Regions from separate parts of the Pantoea sp. Lij88 genome, predicted to be linked through region 1. Evidence: predicted binding sites of a transcription regulator. Region 1 holds the regulator's gene; each other region holds the start of a gene.

Evidence for each region. Region 1 encodes CRP, which controls carbon source genes, mostly activating them, when cyclic AMP is high. Its sites were predicted from a motif close to ATGTGANNNNNNTCACAT; they were not measured.
Region 2: the regulator CRP is predicted to act here: its motif matches at 1,304-1,321, upstream of PU624_RS06625 (glycine dehydrogenase).
Region 3: the regulator CRP is predicted to act here: its motif matches at 1,198-1,215, upstream of PU624_RS21105 (YjcB family protein).

What each region holds. Positions count from the first base shown of each region.
Region 1 is NZ_CP118269.1:418,975-421,240, forward strand. Features, by position in the region: gene PU624_RS05770 (YccS/YhfK family putative transporter) at 1-1,013, opposite strand, end outside; gene crp (cAMP-activated global transcriptional regulator CRP) at 1,071-1,703, opposite strand; gene PU624_RS05780 (OsmC family protein) at 2,007-2,266, shown strand, end outside.
Region 2 is NZ_CP118269.1:571,961-574,226, forward strand. Features, by position in the region: gene pmbA (metalloprotease PmbA) at 1-717, shown strand, start outside; gene cybC (cytochrome b562) at 780-1,166, shown strand; gene PU624_RS06625 (glycine dehydrogenase) at 1,462-1,797, shown strand; gene PU624_RS06630 (SFCGS family glycine-rich protein) at 1,811-2,167, shown strand; gene PU624_RS06635 (DUF4312 family protein) at 2,170-2,266, shown strand, end outside.
Region 3 is NZ_CP118269.1:3,684,379-3,686,644, forward strand. Features, by position in the region: gene PU624_RS21090 (glutathione S-transferase family protein) at 1-16, opposite strand, end outside; gene soxR (redox-sensitive transcriptional activator SoxR) at 56-541, opposite strand; gene soxS (superoxide response transcriptional regulator SoxS) at 642-1,067, shown strand; gene PU624_RS21105 (YjcB family protein) at 1,321-1,602, shown strand; gene PU624_RS21110 (ATP-grasp fold amidoligase family protein) at 1,669-2,266, opposite strand, start outside.

The DNA.
Region 1 (2,266 bases):
TCGCGCTGATACAGGGGTTTCTGGGTGCGCAGGACCCGCGCAATGCGGTTGAAGTGGTAAAGGCAGAAGTTACCTACCGGATTGTCGGGATGCTGATGGGCGATCTTCTCCAGCGCGCCGAGCTGTTTATCCATCGCAAAGCGATCGGGTAGCTGGTGATAAAGGATGTTATCCGCCAGCACCCGCAGCCGGGCCGAGATGGTTTTGGCATTCCAGCGGATGACCGCTTCGGCATGGCTCTGTTCGACCAGCTTCTGCACCTCTTCCGGCCGATGCAGGCTGACTGAGATGTGCTCCTGCAGATCCAGCGCCACCTGAAAGGCGCGCGTCAGCCGCTTATGGCTGTGATCGCGGCTGGCCGACAGCATGTGCATCTGCTGATAACAGGTGTTGATCAGATCGACCACTTTCTGCTGACGCGCCAGCAGCGGCGGCAGGGCCTTTTCCGGATCGGTGAGCTGAGTCAGCAGGGTATATTTAGCGTCGCAGTAGTTAGCCAGCTCGCGGTAGATGAGGCTGAGGCTCTCGCGCATCGGCTGCTCTTTCCACAGCCAGAACCAGAACCAGTTAAACACCCCATACCAGAGCGTGCCGCCGATATAGAGCAGCGGGGTGACATAGATGGGCATGCGGCCAATCAGGCTGAGGGTAAAGATAGCGGCGATAAGGGTGCCGGGCAGCAGGCGGCCATGCAGCGGACTGATTTCACCGGTGACGCCGAGCAGCAGGGGCATGGCGAAGAGGATCAGCGGCAGTGGGATAGCATGCAGGGTGAGCCACTGAATGAGAAAGCTGCCGAGGGCAAACAGGCTGCCGCCAACAATGAGACGTTTGAAGAAGCGTTTATGCGGGGTATCCAGACCGGCGATGTTGCAGCAGGCGGGCACTAAGGAGAACAGCAGACCTTTTTGCAGGTCGCCAGCCAGCCAGCCCAGCGCCACCGGCAGACAGAGCACCAGCGTTTGCCGCAAGGCGTAGTTAACTTCAGGATGGTAAATGATTCGACGCCACATCGGCCCAACACAAACAATAACGGCGTGATGTTGCCATCACGCCGTGGGTGACAGGAATTAACGGGTGCCGTAAACGACGATGGTTTTGCCGTGTGCGGAGATCAGGTTCTGATCTTCCAGCATCTTCAAAATACGGCCCACGGTTTCGCGTGAACAACCAACAATCTGGCCAATTTCCTGACGAGTGATTTTAATTTGCATGCCGTCGGGATGCGTCATGGCATCTGGCTGTTTCGCCAGGTTGAGCAGGGTCTGTGCAATGCGCCCGGTGACGTCGAGGAAAGCGAGGTTACCCACTTTTTCAGACGTGACCTGCAGGCGACGCGCCATCTGCGATGAGAGTCGCATCAGGATGTCGGGGTTAACCTGGATCAGCTGACGGAATTTCTTGTAAGAAATCTCCGCCACTTCGCACGCGCTTTTCGCACGTACCCAGGCGCTGCGCTCCTGGCCTTCTTCGAAGAGGCCAAGCTCACCAATGAAATCGCCCTGATTCAGGTAGGAAAGAATCATCTCTTTGCCTTCTTCATCTTTAATCAGAACCGCGACGGAACCTTTCACGATGTAGTAAAGCGTTTCAGCTTTTTCACCTTGGTGAATCAGCGTACTTTTGGATGGATACTTGTGAATATGGCAATGGGACAGGAACCATTCGAGTGTAGGGTCTGTTTGCGGTTTGCCGAGAACCATTCGCTATTATCCTCTGTTGTAATCGTGCCCAAAATACAGGGGGCAGTTTTCCCTGTCAGGCGGTGAAAGCTTCAAGCGTTTCCATTTCAGGAAATCATTCGGGCCGCATCAGGCGCAGTGCGCATCATCCTTCCCGGCTTCGTCATCGGGTGACGAAAAATATTTTCAGCACTGTTTGTAGCACAGCTTTTGCCGACTGTCTTCTGTTGTCTCGCTTCAGCTACAGGCGGATTTCTCTGGATTGCTGTTTACCAGGCGAAAGCGTACTCTGGCGACAAAACAGCGTATTCCGGAGCAAAAATCATGCAGGCAAGAGTGAAATGGGTAGAAGGGCTGACATTCCTCGGAGAATCCTCATCCGGCCACCAGATACTGATGGATGGCAATTCGGGTGATAAAGCGCCCAGCCCAATGGAGATGGTGCTGATGGCGGCCGGTGGATGCAGCGCGATTGATGTGGTTTCAATTCTGCAAAAAGGCCGCAATGATGTGGCTGATTGTGAAGTAAAACTGACCTCAGAACGTCGTGAAGAGGCGCCGCGAATCTTTACGCACATCAACCT
Region 2 (2,266 bases), 150 kb from region 1:
TTTGAAGATCTGAAAAGCCCGGAGTGGGTCGGTGCAGAGTGTGCACGCCGCACGCTCTCCCGTCTGGCTCCGCGTAAACTCCCGACCATGAAAGCCCCGGTGATTTTTGCCTCTGAAGTGGCGACCGGCTTGTTTGGTCATCTGGTTGGCGCGATCAGCGGCGGCAGCGTTTACCGTAAATCGACTTTCCTGCTGGATTCCATGGGCCAGCAGATTCTGCCGGAGTGGCTCACCATTAATGAGCAGCCGCATCTGCTGAAAGGGCTGGCCTCTACGCCGTTCGACAGCGAAGGCGTGCGGACGCAGGCGCGCGACATCATCAAAGATGGCGTGCTGCAGACCTGGCTGCTGACCAGCTACTCCGCCCGTAAACTCGGTCTGACCAGCACCGGTCACGCTGGCGGCATTCACAACTGGCGCATTGCAGGACAGGGCCACAGCTTTGACGAGCTGCTGAAGCAGATGGGCACCGGATTAGTGGTGACCGAGCTGATGGGCCAGGGCGTCAGCGCTATTACCGGTGATTACTCACGCGGTGCGGCCGGTTTCTGGGTCGAGAATGGCGTTATTCAGTACCCGGTCAGCGAAGTGACTATCGCCGGCAATCTCAAAGAGATGTGGCGCAACATGGTGACCATTGGTGACGATATTGAAACCCGTAGCAATATCCAGTGCGGTTCCGTGTTACTGCCTGAGATGAAGATAGCGGGACAATAAGATGGATTCCTGAAGCAGCCTGTTGGCTGCTTTTTTTTCATCACAATAAAAAGGAAGTAATGATGCGTAAGCATGTGATTGCAATGTTGTCGGCTTCTCTGTTGTTCTCCAGCGTCAGTCTCTATGCGGCGGATCTGGAGCAGGATATGGACACGCTGAATGCGAACCTGAAAATCGTCAAAAAAACCGACAATGCTCAGGAGATGCAGCAGGCGTTAACTAAAATGCGTGCCGCAGCGCAGGATGCTAAAAAATCGACGCCGGATAAGCTGGAAGGTCAGCCTGCTGACAGCGCGCAGGTCAAAGATTATCACGCGGGCCTCGACTCACTCATCGCACAGATCGATGTGGTCAGCGCGCTGGCGAAAGCGAACAACGTGGATGGCGCAAAGCGCGAAGCGGCCAGATTTGATGACATCCGCAATACCAACCATAAGAAATTCCGCTAATCCGATCGCCGGTCAGCCCGACCGGCGCTCTTTTACCATCACTTCTGCTTATAACCACGCCCTGAACCGCAACACGTCACGCCTGTCGTCGCACAACATCACCGTCTGTCACCGCTAAATCCATCATTTTGCGCATTATGCGACGCGTGTCGCACTAAGCGTGCAGCCTGCGATCTGACGCACAACCTTCACTTCAATTTCCACTTGCTGCTGGAAATGTTGCCTCTCCACAGCCGGGGTGATGACCGTTAATTTATTTCTAACGCGAATTATCCGGTTCAACAGGAGTAGCAAGGTGAGCAATAACGGCGTCCCGGTGTATGAAGCGCCACCGGAGAAAGTGAAACAGCTGGCTGAGCGCGTGATGACGCAGATTGCGGCGATCTATCAGCAGCATGGCATTCAGCCGAACGCGGTTCAGCAGCAGATGCTGCAATCGCATGTCGGTGCCATGGCGTCACGCTCGCTGAGCGGAGAGCCGCTGCCGGAAGTGGAAGCGGAGCTGTTTGAAGATATTCCGCCGGAAACGGTCGCGCTGGCGCAGCAGGTCGTGGATCTGTTCGGCAATCTCCCCCGCGAAGAGGCCTGGCTGCTGTCAGTGCATATTGAAGTCGCGCGATCAAACAACTAGAGAGGAACACAACATGGTAACAGTAGTGATTGGCGATCGTTTAGGTAAGGGCCAGAAAGTGGCAGCGGGCATCGAAAAAGCGGGCGGCCGTGCCGTTGTGGTGCCAGGCGTGGCGGCTGACATGAAGCTGGGTGACGTGATGAAGGCAGAAAACGCCGATTTCGGCATCTCGTTCTGCGGCAGCGGCGGCGCAGGTGCCATTACCGCGCAGAACAAATATGGCTACAAAGCTAAACATGGCATGCGCTCTGTCGATGAAGGCGTTACCGCCATTAATGAAGGTGCCACCGTGCTGGGCTTCGGCTTTATGGATAAAGAAGAGTTAGGCGAGCGGCTGGTGCAGGCCTGGAACAAGAAGCACGGCAGCTGATTATGAAAGAACAATACGTTACCCAGGTGACGGTTGAGGGCAAAGGCGACACCAAAGCGAAAGCCTTTGCCGATGCCCTGAGTCGGGTGCAGAACCAGG
Region 3 (2,266 bases), 680 kb from region 1:
GGTGAACGGTGATCATCATGATTCCCTGTGTTTTAACCTTCCCCAAGTATAGACGTCACTCCACATCCGGATGTTTATCATCCTGTTCCGGGTCGAGCAGCACCGCACCCGAGCCCTGCTGTCCCAGCCGGTCGCCGGGATTGCGCAGCGGGCAGTCGCGCATCGACAGGCAGCCGCAACCGATGCAGCCATCCAGGTCATTACGCAGGCGGGTCAGGGTTTCAATGCGCTTATCCAGCTCTTCGCGCCAGTGCTGAGTCAGCGCATCCCACTCGAGTGTCGACATACGCTTGTTCGCCGGAATGTGATCCAGACTGTCGCTGACCGTCGCCAGCGGAATGCCGATGCGCTGTGCAATCTTGATAATCGCGACGCGTCGCAGCACATCACGGCTGTATCGCCGCTGATTGCCGCTGTTACGCGTGCTGGAGATGAGCCCTTTGGTCTCATAGAAATGCAGCGCCGAGACCGCCACACCGCTGCGGCGCGCCACTTCACCCGGTGTTAAAACCGGTTTGGGATAGTTGCGTTCTTTTTTCATCAGGCTCTTTACCTCAAGTTAACTTGAGGAATTATACTCGCTCTCCATCGAAACCCCTAAACTCCCATTACCGCTTATTAAGCACCAGAAGGATGAGGCCATGATGCAAGAAGAGATCATTCATTCCCTGACGCACTGGATTGACCAGAACCTGGATAAAAGCCTGTCTATTGATGAAGTTGCAGCGAAATCGGGCTATTCGAAGTGGCATCTGCAGCGTATGTTCCGTTCCGTAACGAAACAGACGCTGGGTGGCTATATTCGTGAGCGCCGCCTGACGCTGGCAGCAGAAGCCCTGTCGCAGACACAGCGGCCGGTGTTTGATATTGCGATGCAGTATGGCTATGACTCGCAGCAGACCTTCTCACGGGTGTTTCGTCGTCAGTTTGCCCAGACGCCGACCGCGTACCGCCACACTATGCGCCGCCAGGCGATTCAGCGCCCTCGCCTGCTGAGTTTTGGCTGTAACGATCCGATTAACAGCTTTACCCAGCGCACCACCGGCGAGTGCTGCCCGGTTCGTTAATTCTCTGTTGCGCCCTCACCGGGCGCATCTGACTGATTTCCCCGCCGTTCTTCTGCTGCTGTTAACGCTTCCTTAGTCCCCCTGCCAGACCCGTGTAAATTTTGTTCAAAATTTAAAATCGAGTGATATAATGTGACCCAAGTCACACTTTGAACCTGGTTTGACGGTGAAAAAGTCTCCCCTGACACACTTTTTCGCCGCCGGTGATGTCCGCAGATTGTCAGGAATACTTACTGATATTGAGGTCCGGCCGATGGCTACGTTAACCGCCAGTTTTCTTGTTATGCGTTGGGAATTGCTGAGCGCAATCATGATGTTTTTTGCCAGCACCCTGAAAACCAAACTTCGTCAGGATAGCCGTCACGTGATGGCCTTTATGTGTGGCGGAATTGGTTTAGGCATGACCTGCTGGTTTGTTACCGGCCTGATGGGCATTACCCTGAGCATGGAAAACGTGAATAACTTCGTGGAAATCTCAAAGCATGCCTTTATCGATGTGATGAGCCAGGCGCCTGCTGACTGGCCGATGCCCTGATCGATTCCCTGAATTTTGCGCATAAAAAACCCCGCTAAGCGGGGTTTTTTATATTGCTGTGTGTGCTTAAATTTTCTTCAACATGGCAGGGATATTAACATCCTGCACTGTAACGCCCGGGCTCTGCGTTCCGCGGCGATCCTGAATCCACATATCTCCCATCATCTGATTTAAACCACGATCTAAGCCGGTGACCAGTCCTGCACCTGGGGTGAAGGTCAGTTCGCCAAAGTAGATGCGTTCGTCATGGATATACCAGTCCACACGCACGTAGTCGAAATCGCTAGCCAGCTTCTTGCTCAGTTCGAGCGCATGTTCCAGTGACGGCATAATCGGTGACACATCCAGACCGGTATCGCGAATCTTGTGATAGGCCTCATTGAGGTTATTCACGTAGAAGTTCATCGACAGCAGCGGCTGGCAGCGGTTGTAGATGACCTGCAGCACATATTCGAACTTGCCATCACGCTTGTTGAACATATGGAACTTGTAATCAATCGGCGCGCTTTTGCCATCACCAATGTACTTCTCAACCAGGATACGTGGCTTGATGTAGCGATAGTGAATCTCACGCGCTTCGTTGGCGAAGTCGGTCTTCAGCCAGCGATAGCAGTCATGAATGATCTGCTGCTTGCGCAGTGCGTCCGGCTCTTCCAGCAGAATC